One region of the Lysinibacillus louembei genome, then DNA from elsewhere that is predicted to be linked to it. Evidence: a T-box and tRNA genes for the amino acid it is inferred to sense, from the RefSeq annotation. Region 1 holds a T-box; the other holds one or more tRNA genes.
The links. The T-box of region 1 lies ahead of ileS (isoleucine--tRNA ligase). A T-box ahead of a tRNA ligase gene usually reads a tRNA of that ligase, here a tRNA-Ile.
Positions count from the first base shown of each region.

Region 2: it encodes a tRNA-Ile, which carries the amino acid that the T-box ahead of ileS (isoleucine--tRNA ligase) is inferred to sense. The anticodon was not compared.

Region 1 is NZ_CP137624.1:3,879,051-3,885,592, forward strand. It holds gene ileS (isoleucine--tRNA ligase) at 1-1,987, opposite strand, end outside; T-box leader at 2,037-2,262, opposite strand; gene R6U77_RS19400 (DivIVA domain-containing protein) at 2,325-2,846, opposite strand; gene R6U77_RS19405 (YlmH family RNA-binding protein) at 2,939-3,727, opposite strand; gene R6U77_RS19410 (YggT family protein) at 3,785-4,048, opposite strand; gene R6U77_RS19415 (cell division protein SepF) at 4,071-4,568, opposite strand; gene R6U77_RS19420 (YggS family pyridoxal phosphate-dependent enzyme) at 4,585-5,253, opposite strand; gene R6U77_RS19425 (YlmC/YmxH family sporulation protein) at 5,457-5,696, opposite strand; gene sigG (RNA polymerase sporulation sigma factor SigG) at 5,943-6,542, opposite strand, start outside.
Region 2 is NZ_CP137624.1:2,272,639-2,279,180, forward strand. It holds rRNA gene rrf (5S ribosomal RNA) at 11-125, shown strand; tRNA gene R6U77_RS11310 (tRNA-Val) at 135-210, shown strand; tRNA gene R6U77_RS11315 (tRNA-Thr) at 219-294, shown strand; tRNA gene R6U77_RS11320 (tRNA-Lys) at 299-374, shown strand; tRNA gene R6U77_RS11325 (tRNA-Leu) at 393-477, shown strand; tRNA gene R6U77_RS11330 (tRNA-Gly) at 520-594, shown strand; tRNA gene R6U77_RS11335 (tRNA-Leu) at 601-689, shown strand; tRNA gene R6U77_RS11340 (tRNA-Arg) at 699-775, shown strand; tRNA gene R6U77_RS11345 (tRNA-Pro) at 785-861, shown strand; tRNA gene R6U77_RS11350 (tRNA-Ala) at 888-963, shown strand; tRNA gene R6U77_RS11355 (tRNA-Met) at 982-1,055, shown strand; tRNA gene R6U77_RS11360 (tRNA-Ile) at 1,063-1,139, shown strand; tRNA gene R6U77_RS11365 (tRNA-Ser) at 1,157-1,249, shown strand; tRNA gene R6U77_RS11370 (tRNA-Met) at 1,289-1,365, shown strand; tRNA gene R6U77_RS11375 (tRNA-Asp) at 1,369-1,444, shown strand; tRNA gene R6U77_RS11380 (tRNA-Phe) at 1,459-1,534, shown strand; tRNA gene R6U77_RS11385 (tRNA-Gly) at 1,542-1,615, shown strand; tRNA gene R6U77_RS11390 (tRNA-Ile) at 1,620-1,696, shown strand; tRNA gene R6U77_RS11395 (tRNA-Asn) at 1,706-1,780, shown strand; tRNA gene R6U77_RS11400 (tRNA-Ser) at 1,784-1,874, shown strand; tRNA gene R6U77_RS11405 (tRNA-Glu) at 1,883-1,954, shown strand; gene R6U77_RS11410 (nuclease-related domain-containing protein) at 2,092-3,009, opposite strand; gene R6U77_RS11415 (tetratricopeptide repeat protein) at 3,092-3,571, opposite strand; gene R6U77_RS11420 (MerR family transcriptional regulator) at 3,662-4,417, shown strand; gene R6U77_RS11425 (glycerol-3-phosphate dehydrogenase/oxidase) at 4,615-6,258, shown strand; gene R6U77_RS11430 (glycerol-3-phosphate responsive antiterminator) at 6,314-6,542, shown strand, end outside.

The DNA.
Region 1 (6,542 bases):
CTGGATTGAAGTCTGCTACGTTACCATGTAAGAAACGCAATGTGTTACGGATTTTACGATATACTTCCGATACTTGCTTTAACATATCCATTGAAATACGCACATCACCTGTGTAGTCAACAGACGCCACCCATAAACGCAAAATATCTGCACCATATTGATCCATTACCTTTTGCGGGATGATAACATTGCCTAACGACTTACTCATTTTGCGTCCTTCGCCATCTAATACGAAGCCATGTGTTAATAAGCCTTTATATGGTGCATGACCATTAATTGCAACAGATGTAATTAACGATGAATTGAACCAGCCGCGGTGTTGGTCAGAGCCTTCTAAATAAAGGTCTGCCGGATACTGCATACCACGCTCTACTAGTACGCCTTGATGTGACGAGCCTGAATCGAACCAAACGTCCATAATATCGTTTTCTTTCGTAAACTCACCGTTCGGGCTACCTGGATGTGTAAAGCCTTCTGGTAATAGTTCCTTCGCTTCTTTTTGGAACCAAATATTTGAGCCGTGCTCACGGAACAATGCTGCAATATGTGCAATCGTTTCTGGTGTAATAATCGGCTCACCATTTTCCGCATAGAAAATTGGAATCGGCACGCCCCATGCACGCTGACGGGAAATTACCCAATCTCCACGGTCACGAATCATATTATATAAACGTGTTTCACCCCATGCTGGTGTGAATTCTGTTGCTTTGACAGCATCTAGTAATTCACTACGGAACATTTCAACAGATGCAAACCATTGTGGCGTTGCACGATAAATAACAGGTTTTTTTGTACGCCAGTCATGTGGGTATGAGTGTGTGAAGAAGTTAAGCTTTTCTAATGCACCAACTTCCTTTAATTTTTCCGTAATCACTTTGTTCGCATCATCGTAGAAAAGACCTTCAAAGCCCGGTGCTTCGCTCGTATAACAGCCACGATTATCAACAGGTGATAACACCTCTAAGCCATATAACTTCCCGACATTAAAGTCGTCTTCCCCGTGTCCTGGTGCAGTATGAACGCAGCCTGTACCAGCATCTGCTGTAACGTGGTCGCCAAGCATCACAAGTGAATCACGGTCGTAGAATGGATGTGCTGCTACAACACGGTCTAATGCTTCACCTTGTAGCTCCTGCACAATTTCATAGCTTTCCCATGCTAATTCTTGTGCGATTGTTTCAAGTAAATCTTTTGCGATAATAAATTTATTGTCAGCTACTGCGACAACAACGTATGTTAATTCTGGGTTTACTGTAATACCAAGGTTTGCTGGTAATGTCCAAGGCGTTGTTGTCCAAATAATAAATTTCGCATCTGCTGGCACAACACCTTTTGCATCTTTAATCGCAAAGCTTACATAAATCGATGCAGATTTGACATCTTTATATTCGATTTCTGCTTCCGCTAATGCTGATTCAGATGATGGTGACCAATAAACTGGCTTTAAGCCTTTATAAATATAGCCTTTTTCCGCCATTTTACCGAACACTTCAATTTGACGTGCTTCAAATTCAGGCTTTAATGTGATATATGGATTTTCCCAATCGCCACGCACACCTAAACGTTTAAATTGTTCACGTTGATTAGCGATTTGCTCATAGGCATATTCCTCACAAAGCTGGCGGAATTCTGCTACTGACATTTCTTTGCGCTTAACGCCTTTGTTTGTTAATGCTTGCTCAATCGGTAAGCCATGCGTATCCCAACCTGGCACGTATGGTGCATGATAGCCTGTCATTGAACGATGACGTACGATCATATCCTTTAACACTTTATTTAACGCATGACCAATATGGATGTCGCCGTTCGCATATGGAGGTCCATCATGCAGTACATAATGTGGGCGATCCTTCGTGCGCTCAGTAACAAGCTGATAAATATTTTGTTCATTCCATTTTTCTTGCATTTTCGGCTCATTTGCTGGCAAATTTCCACGCATTGGGAAATCTGTTTTCGGCATTAATAACGTGTCTTTATACTCTACCATTTGTTTAAAACCCTCCTTAGATAAATAAAAAAAAGCTTCTCATCCCTCAAAAAGGGACGAGAAGCTATAACTCGTGGTACCACCCTAATTTACACAAAAGTTTGTGTCTCTTAGAACGCTGTAACGTTGCGTCAAACGAAATTACTTACTCATTTTTGTTTTCAGTAATTTAGCTTAGAAGTGATGTTCTGCTCTAATTGTTTCGTCTGAGCTCCCACTATCCCCAGATCGCTAGTCAGCAATTAAAACATACTGTCTTCCTTAAGTGCCATTGTGCATATATAACTCAGTATATGAAAAACAGAAAAAAACGTCAAGCGCTATAGCAACGCTCAAATTATTTTTCGATGTCCTCTACAACCTTCACCTGCTCTTGAATATCTGTTAAATCAACATCGTATTCAAGTAAATGCTCCCAATCATCGGTATTCAGCAAATCAAGCTGTGCTTCTACAAGCATTTTGAAACGGTTGCGGAACACCTTTGATTGCTTTTTTAGTTCGTCAATTTCAATCGTAATTTTTCTTGCCTTTGTTAAAGCATCGTTCACGATACGGTCAGCATTTTTTTCTGCTTCCTTGACGATTAGCTTCGCTTCCTTTTGTGAATTGCGACGAAGCTCTTCAGCAGCATCTTGTGCTACAACGATTGATTTTTGTAAAGTATTCTCTAATGTATTGAAATGACTAATTTGCTCTGACATCATTTTCACTTTTTCTTCAAGCTCTTTTTTATCGCGCAAAATAATTTCATAGTCTTTAATAATTTGATTTAAAAATTCATTTACTTCATCTTCCACATAGCCGCGAAAGCCTCTCGTAAACTCCTTATTATGTATATCAAGCGGTGATAACGGCATTACATGACACTCCTTTATCCATATCATCTTTTCATCTATTATAAAGCTTTTATGCCATTATGAACACGAAAATTCATAAAAAACAGCGATATTTATGATTTTTGCTCTAAACGTCCTATTTGTAATCGGATTTTATCCTTTTTTGTTCGTCCTTCAGTCATCAGTATTTTGAAGCGTCCGAAGCCTCTGACAGATACGATATCGCCTTCCTGCAATTCAAAGCTTACATGCTCACGCTCTGTCCAATTGACCTTCACTCTTCCTGATGTTACTAAGCTTTGTGATTTTTGACGTGACATATTTAAGACAGTAGCAAGTACAACATCCAGCCTCATCGATGAAATAAGCACAAGCTGCTCTCCCCATTCTTCCTCTGTTTGAATTAAAGGAGCTTGTTCATCTAATTCCTCGACATGAATCTTTACTTTGCCAATCGATGTTAAATTCGCCCTCACATAATCAGCTACTTCTGTCGCGACGGCAAACTGGGCTGTACTGTCTGCTACGCGAATATCACCAAATTTACTGCGATCTATGCCGAGTGACAATAAAGCCCCAAGCACATCTGGATGCTTTAATTGGACAAATTTAGCCGGATAATTGACACGAAATATCGTAATTTGGAAATCTTCTGCTACTGCCTCAAAATAGCTTGGCGCAATCATCATGCGCTCACGCTCAGCAGTATCAAACACGCCTGCTGATTTCACTTGCAACTCATCCACTTGTCCAACAACTGACATCACAATAAAGCGTTGACGCGGATCTAAAAAATCCGTCAATTTTGGTGCATAGCGATCCTCTACCTCTCGTTGCCAGCCAACAACTTGTTCAATAAAAGGCTGCTCATCTTTGCGAAAATGCTGAATTAAATGTTCCATCTTTTCTCTCCATTTGTCAGTAAATATAATAAAAGCCCCCTAAAAGGAGGCAAATGTTTAAAATACGATATAGCTTGCGACAGTAATAACTCCTTGCTGAATAAAACGCAATGCAAACAATGCAACGATTGGGGAAATATCAATCATCCCTAGTGGTGGAATGAATTTTCTAAAAATCCCCAAATAAGGTTCTACTAATGTTGCTAAAAAACGACCTACTGCTGAATCCTGTGCTGCTGGTATCCAAGACATTAAAATATAACCAATAATCATAAATGTGTATATTGTAAAAACTTGGTTAATAATTTGAAAAATCATCATATAAATTATATCCTCACTAATTTTAAATATCTTCTAAATAGCTTGAAATCTCTCCTGAAACCTCAACATTATCCGGTGTACATAAGAAAATATCTACACCTACTCGTTGAATATCGCCACCTAACGCATATACTGTACCGCTTAAAAAATCAATAATGCGTCTACCTTGATCAATATCGATACGTTGTAAATTGACAATCGTTGCACGCTTATTTTTCAAATGCTCTGCAATATCCTGTGCTTCTGCGTAGACACGTGGCTCAATCAATATCACCTTCGAGCCTTTTGATGACACTGCTGCCTGTAAGCTTACGACATTATTCACAGCATGCACTTGTGCGGGCTCTTCATGCACTTGAATTTTACGTTCTTTTTTCACGCGATTATTAACGACTGGTTTGGGCTGTTCTTGTTGCTTCGGCGGCTCATATGAAGTTTTGGGCGTTGATTGCTGCGCTACTTCCATTTCTTCTTCCTCGTCTAAATAAAAGAAATTTTTTATTTTATTTTTCATGCTCATATTTTATCCCTTCCTTCTAGCCAACAAGAGCTGTGCCGATTCTTACAAATGTCGCACCTTCCTCAACGGCAATTTCGTAATCGTTGGACATCCCCATTGAAAGTTCTGTACAAGGCGCATATGGTAGTTTTAATGCCACAACTTCCTGCTGTAATTTTTTCAAATTGCGAAATACTGACCGTATCAGCTCTTTATTATCTGAATATGGAGCCATTGTCATTAAACCAACAACTTCAATTTTTGTCATATTTGCTAAGCTATGCAGAAAATCAATTGTTTCTTCAGCAGTTAACCCATGCTTTGATTCTTCGCCTGACACATTTACTTGCACAAAGCATTTCACAACATGCTGTGCTCGCTTTTCAATTTCCTCAGCTAGGCTTAAGCGGTCTAGTGAATGTAAATAATCAATTTCATTAATTACTTGCTTTACTTTACGCGTTTGCAATGAGCCGATGTAATGCCAATTAGCAAATTGCTGTATCGCTTCTCTTTTCACTAATAATCCTTCTGGACGGTTTTCACCTAAATGTAACAAGCCTGCATCAATCGCTTCTGCTGTACGTGCTACATCTACTTCCTTTGTAACAGCAATAATCTGGACTGGCTGCCCGTAATTACTTCGTTCTTTCGCCTGGTCTATATTCACTTGAATTTGTGCTAAGTTTTCAATAATTTTTGCCAATGCTTTCCCAACTTTACATTCAAAATTTATTCACTTTAATTGTATTATATATGAACAAATGCTCACGATAAATCAAAAATTCTATGAGCTGTTGTTTATTACTAACGTAGTATTAGTCTTTCAAGTATTTTTACTTTGTTTCATTGTAACAAGCCTACTATAATTTATCAATGAATAGCTTAAGTTATTATCATTCTTTCCCTCTATGCCAAAACACCTTTTACTAAAATAACATCCTTACCAATTGTCAAAATATCATTTATAGAAATTTTTCGTGTTACTTCTTCCCCCTGAAAAATATGCAATATTTTTTTCGGCTCTGCTACAAGAAACCCTGTAATCATACCGCTCTTTTCGCAAATTTCAGCATCAACAATATAGCCGATAAAGCGGCCACTTCCTGCCTCAATAATTTCCTTTTGCTGCGCCACTGAAAAACGCATCATATCCACTCCTCGAATTGTGTCTAAATTGTAGGTGTGCCTGGCACTCTAAAATAAAAAAATCCACTTACAACGAGTGCGTCTAAGTGGATTTTCATTATTATATCGTCTGAAAGTGGCACGTTAGACCGCTTTCTTCTTGAAATATTCACCATTAAGAAAATGGTTACTTTTATGGACTTCAAAGTCTTTTTTTTTAATTTTAAAACAGATAAGTGCAAGTAGTGCACTAGCAACGCTCACCTATTACTGCAAATAATCGGCCTGCATCATTTCGATTGCGCTTTTTTCTAAGCGTGAAATTTGTGCCTGTGAAATGCCCAATGATTTAGCAATCTCCGTCTGCGTTTCACCATAGTAAAAGCGTTTCGCTACAATAAGCTGCTGTCTTTCATCTAATTTTTGCAGACTTTCCTTCACTGACACATAATCAACCCATTGATCCTCAGACACATCGCCCTTTAGCTGATCCATTAAATACATCGCATCACCGCCATCGGAATAAATTGGCTCCTGCAATGAAACAGGATCTTGAATGGCATCGAGTGCAAATAGCACATCCTCTGGCTTCATTTCAATCGCCGCTGCTAATTGTTCAATCGTTGGCTCATATAAATTTTCCGTGATAAATCGCTCTTTTGCCTGCATCGCTTTGTAAGCAATGTCTCGCAATGAGCGTGATACACGCAGCGCATGATGGTCACGCAAATGTCTGCGAATCTCTCCGATAATCATCGGTACAGCATATGTCGAAAAACGTACATTATGCTTTAAATCAAAATGATCGATTGCTTTTAATAAACCGATACAGCCCACTTGGAATAAATCATCAGCCTGCTCACCACG
Region 2 (6,542 bases), 1.6 Mb from region 1:
GAGAAAAGAGTCTAGTAATGATGGCAAAGAGTCACACCCGTTCCCATACCGAACACGGAAGTTAAGCTCTTTAGCGCCGATGGTAGTTGGGGGTTTCCCCCTGTGAGAGTAGGACGTTGCTAGGCTTTACATACGGAGGATTAGCTCAGCTGGGAGAGCACCTGCCTTACAAGCAGGGGGTCGGCGGTTCGAACCCGTCATCCTCCACCAATCAAAATGCCGGTGTAGCTCAGTTGGTAGAGCAACTGACTTGTAATCAGTAGGTCGTGGGTTCGACTCCTATCGCCGGCACCATTTTGAGCCATTAGCTCAGTCGGTAGAGCATCTGACTTTTAATCAGAGGGTCGAAGGTTCGAGTCCTTCATGGCTCACCATTTAAGACCTAAATAAAAGCGGGTGTGGCGGAATTGGCAGACGCACTAGACTTAGGATCTAGCGCCGTAAGGCGTGGGGGTTCGACTCCCTTCACCCGCACCAAATAATTTCATAAACTGTCAGAATAAAAATTCTTTAGCACATGCGGAAGTAGTTCAGTGGTAGAACACCACCTTGCCAAGGTGGGGGTCGCGAGTTCGAACCTCGTCTTCCGCTCCAACATGTGCCGGGGTGGCGGAACTGGCAGACGCACAGGACTTAAAATCCTGCGGTAGGTGACTACCGTGCCGGTTCGATTCCGGCCCTCGGCACCATTTTAAAAAGCGCCCGTAGCTCAATTGGATAGAGCGTCTGACTACGGATCAGAAGGTTATGGGTTCGACTCCTGTCGGGCGCGCCATTAGTTATACGGGAAGTAGCTCAGCTTGGTAGAGCACTTGGTTTGGGACCAAGGGGTCGCAGGTTCGAATCCTGTCTTCCCGACCATGTAACACCAACTGAAAGAAACTTATGGGGCCTTAGCTCAGCTGGGAGAGCGCCTGCCTTGCACGCAGGAGGTCAGCGGTTCGATCCCGCTAGGCTCCACCAACCATAAGTAAAGATCCTGGCGGCGTAGCTCAGCTGGCTAGAGCGTACGGTTCATACCCGTAAGGTCGGGGGTTCGATCCCCTCCGCCGCCATCTTAAAGGACCTTTAGCTCAGTTGGTTAGAGCAGACGGCTCATAACCGTCCGGTCACAGGTTCGAGTCCTGTAAGGTCCACCATTTTTCACTTTTATAACGGAGGAATACCCAAGTCCGGCTGAAGGGATCGGTCTTGAAAACCGACAGGCGGGTTACACCGCGCGGGGGTTCGAATCCCTCTTCCTCCGCCATCTTTTCCAAGAAAAAATGGTGAACAACATAATAATTATCGCGGGGTGGAGCAGTTCGGTAGCTCGTCGGGCTCATAACCCGAAGGTCACAGGTTCAAATCCTGTCCCCGCAACCAAAAGGTCCCGTGGTGTAGCGGTTAACATGCCTGCCTGTCACGCAGGAGATCGCCGGTTCGATCCCGGTCGGGACCGCCATTTTAAAAAAACATGGGTCAGTAGCTCAGTTGGTAGAGCATTAGATTGAAGCTCTAAGTGTCGGCGGTTCGATTCCGTCCTGACCCACCATGTATGTGCGGGTGTAGTTTAATGGTAAAACCTCAGCCTTCCAAGCTGATGTCGTCGGTTCGATTCCGATCACCCGCTCCAATAAGGGCCTATAGCTCAGCTGGTTAGAGCGCACGCCTGATAAGCGTGAGGTCGATGGTTCGAGTCCATTTAGGCCCACCAAAAGATTATTCCGAAGTAGCTCAGTGGTAGAGCAACCGGCTGTTAACCGGTTGGTCGCAGGTTCGAGCCCTGCCTTCGGAGCCATATGGGGAAGTACTCAAGAGGCCGAAGAGGCGCCCCTGCTAAGGGCGTAGGTCGGGTGACCGGCGCGAGGGTTCAAATCCCTCCTTCTCCGCCAGCAAAGCTGGCCCGTTGGTCAAGTGGTTAAGACACCGCCCTTTCACGGCGGTAACACGGGTTCGAATCCCGTACGGGTCATTCAAAAAGCAGTGCATGTCTTCGAGACGTGTACTGCTTTTTTATTGTGTAGAAAGAAGAGAAATGACCAAAACAAAAATGGGCGAATGTAGACTGTTTGCGGGCGAATTGACTGTGGAATCGGGCGAATTTTCTAGCTAATTGGGCGAATGAGGGGCGATTGTAACAATTTGCTCAGGAATCTCGTAATAAGTAGTTCTGCCTTGCTTGATTATAGGTAAATATTTTAACAAACGCTTTGCTGCATATCTCGAGGAAATCTCACAAAGTGTACGAAACTTCTGATTTGTAATTTTCGAATCTACTAATAAGCGAAAATCAGCTAATGCTTGAAAATGAGCAAATTTATCTTGATGGTGACAGTTTGAGCAAATGAATCGATCTTGCACAAAATGCATTTTAGAACTACATTTTTCACAAAATACACCTTTTTTTAAATCTGCTAATGTGAACGAAAATGATTTTATTACAGGGGCTTGCCTTGCTAGAAGTTGTTCATAAAAAGTGTTGATTTGGAGGACGGGCTTAGTATATTGCTTTAGGCTACTCTCAATAAAGCTATGAAGGTAATCTGCATGAAAGATGGGGATATGTGTATTTCGTCGGCTACCGATAATTGCGCGGCGGTTTGCAATGACTACTGCACCAACAATAGGAATATGGGGAAAAAGAGAAGACAGAAAACGGATATGACGTGTTAGTTGGGCAACAGGGTTTGGAAAGCGTTCGATAACGCCATCAGCACGAGTTCGTAGCAATTGTGATGCCTCAACATCAAAATTTAATTGCCCTGCTATGTTTTTCACCTCCAAACAAAGAATGAAAGATGAAAAAATAATGAGAAAATCCATTTCATGTTTATGTGCTGCAAAATCAATTAAACAAAAATTACGCAAAATCTGATGAGGCATAGCCAGCTCTTGCAAAAAATAAAAAACCTCATTCTCACCTGCAATACCAGCAGCAGCTAAGGCATGCTGTTCTATAAAATAATGATAGTCAGGACATTGACTAGCAACCCTCCTCATAATAGCTTCAAGTTGCTTGTACTTCAAACTATTTTCACCTCCTTTATTTTATAATAATAGGAAAGTCTGTAAATCGGAATATTTTTATAGAGAAAGGTTAAAAGTACTATTACCATGTTTCATCTAATTTCTCTGCATAAAATTGAATAGCTCTTTTGTATTTTTGAATGTTAATATCCATAGAGCTGTTAGCAATACAGTTTAACAATAGCTCCATTGCGTTTGAATGCTCATTCAAGTTGTATAATGTCATCGCATAAAACACTTGAAGTGCTTGATTTTCTGGGAATAATGCAATTGCTTTACTTAGCGTTTCTTGTGATTGTTGATATTTGCCAAGCGTTCTAAATGTGCTGCCAAGTCCTAAATAGGCATTTGCCATGTCTTCGGCATTTAATTCGCCTTGAATAGCCTTTTCATAGTATGGAACAGCCTGTGTCTCCTCACCAAGAACGTCAAAGCTCCAAGCGCATTGATATTGTAAATAAGCATCATCAGGGTGCTGTGCCGCTAGCTGCACGAACAATTTATTTGATTCGGTAAGCTTGTTGTCTTTGCGAAGTTGTAGAGCGATTTGTAGTTGATTCATTATTTTCTCCTCCTGTTAAAAATAATTATACAAAACTGTTGACCTTGACGCTACGTCAACATTTATAGTAAGCATAGAGGTGATGAACAGATGAAAATTAATGAACTGGCAAAGCTATCGGGTGTAAGCACACGTACGTTGCGCTATTACGATGAAATTGGGCTGCTGTCTCCTGCGATGAAAAATGATGCCGGCTATCGAATTTATTCGCAGAAGGAGATTGACTTATTGCAGCAAATTTTGTTTTATCGGGCACTAGATATGAAGTTGGAGCAAATTAAAGACATCATTCATGCACCGAATTTTAATGTGATGGATGCATTAGAATGTCATCGTCAGCAATTGCTAGAGAAAAACGCAATGATTCAGCAATTGCTACAAACGGTGGATCAAACAATTGAAGCATTACAGGAGGGAAAAAATATGTCAAACGAAGAAAAATTCAAAGGCTTTAAAGAAAAAATGCTACAGCAAAATGAAGAGAAATTTGGCGAGGAAATTCGTCAACGCTACGGCAACGAAACGGTTGAGGCTTCCAATAAGAAGTGGTTGAATATGACGGAGCAGCAATTTGAAGAAATGGGGCAGCTAGAGCAAAGCCTATTTGAGCGCTTACGTGAGGCAATGGCAGATGGAAACCCAGCATCTGAATTAGGTCAGGAGGTTGCTGAATTGCACAAGCGTTGGTTAATGTTTTCTTGGAAGGATTACTCGAAGGAAGCACACGCAGGGTTAGCAGCAATGTATGTGGCAGATGAGCGTTTTACGGCATACTATGATGAGCGCGTGACAGCTGGCGCTTCACAGTATTTACATGATTGTATCGTAGCCTATGCGACGAAATAATGCTGTTGAATTGTGTGGAAATTGTGTGTGTGCCTGGCACCTAAAATGTTTTAACTTGCCTTTTTTAAAAAGGCAAGTTAAAATAATGATAAGTTAATAATTGGTATGAGCGATTGAGAGACCGTTAAGAACATATATGCATTAAGTATATATGCTTTTAATAGTCTCTTTTTTCGTATATGAAGGAGGAAAACGCAATGAGTTCAGCTTCAGCATTACAACGTCAACAAATTATTGAAGAATTGCAAGGTCAGGAATATGATGTATTAGTTATTGGTGGTGGGATTACAGGCTGTGGTGTTGCTTTAGATGCAAGTGCACGTGGCTTGTCTGTTGCTTTAGTAGAAATGCAGGATTTTGCGGCAGGGACTTCAAGTCGTTCAACAAAATTGGTGCATGGAGGGTTGCGTTATTTAAAGCAGTTTGAAGTGAAAGAGGTTGCCGAATTAGGGAAGGAGCGCGCAATTGTTTATGAAAATGGCCCACATGTAACAACGCCTGTTTGGATGCTATTGCCGTTTCATAAAGGCGGGACATTTGGTAAATTTTCAACGAATGTTGGCTTACGCGTCTATGATTTTTTAGCTGGTGTGAAGCGTTCTGAACGCCGTTCTATGTTAAATGCGATTCAAACTAGAAGCAAGGAACCATTAGTAAAAACGCAAGGGCTGCTTGGTGGCGGCGTTTATGTAGAATATCGGACAGATGATGCTCGCCTAACGATTGAAGTTGCAAAAGCAGCAATTGCTAAAGGCGCAACTTTATTAAATTATACAAAGGCACAGCAATTTATTTATGATGACAATCAAAAAATAAATGGCATTGTTGCACAGGATGTAATTGGTGATGAAAGCTTTACGATCCGTGCTAAAACGGTTATTAATGCAGCAGGCCCTTGGGTTGATGAAGTGCGAAAAATAGAGGGGGCACAGCAAGGCAAGCATTTAATTTTGTCTAAAGGTGTGCATATTGTTTTTGACGAATCAAAATTCCCGCTGCGTCAGGCGGTGTATTTTGACACGCCAGATGGTCGTATGGTATTTGCAATTCCACGAGATGGCAAAACATATGTAGGTACGACGGACACATTTTATAAAGGTGATCCACGTAGCATGGATATTGAGCAAAGTGACCGCGATTATTTAATGGAGGCTATTCATTATATGTTTCCGAAAGTGCAAGTGACAGATGCTGATATTGAATCAAGCTGGGCTGGTGTGCGTCCACTAATTCACGAGGATGGTAAAAACCCATCGGAAATTTCGCGCAAAGATGAAGTGTGGACATCGGCATCAGGGCTTGTAACAATAGCTGGGGGGAAGTTAACAGGCTATCGCAAAATGGCAGAAACGGTGCTTGATATGGTTGTCAAAGAGCTAGCGCCAAAATTAAATAAATCAATAGCACCATGCAGCACAAAAAACATTGCCATTTCAGGTGGAGAAATTGGTGGCTCGCGCAATTTGAAGGCATTTTTATATAAGCAAACAAAAAAAGGTATTGAGCTTGGTTTAACAGAGCAGCAATCTGCATATATGGCACAGCACTATGGCAGCAATGTAGATACAGTATTTGCTTATATGCAAGACAATGATACGGCATTACCAGCTTGGCTGTATGCACAGCTTCGCTATAGTATCGAGCATGAGCTAGTGACACACCCAAATGACTTTATGATTCGCCGTACAGGCTATATGTTCTTTAATATTGCGCTTGTACAACAATATAAAACAGAAATTTTAAACGAAATGGCAAAAATGCTTAGCTGGACAGCAGAACAGCGTCAACAGTATGAAGAACAGCTAGAGCAAGAAATAACAAGAGCAACAACAGCTAAGTAATGTAGCGTAGGTTGCCTGAATCGTTCAGGCAACCTATTTTATAAGGGGGAATGGCATGTATTTTAATGGACAAAAAATTATTCCTGCAGCGCGCACTGTCAAGCAATTTGATGAAATAATGAATAGCTCCTTTGAGTATGTCGTATTGCTAGAGGTACATATAAGCTTGTTATTATCTTTGAAACGCGAGGCAGAGCGCTTTGGGAAGAAGTTAATTATTCATGCAGATTTAATTCATGGCTTGAAAACGGACAATTTTGCTGCAGATTTTCTATGTAATGATA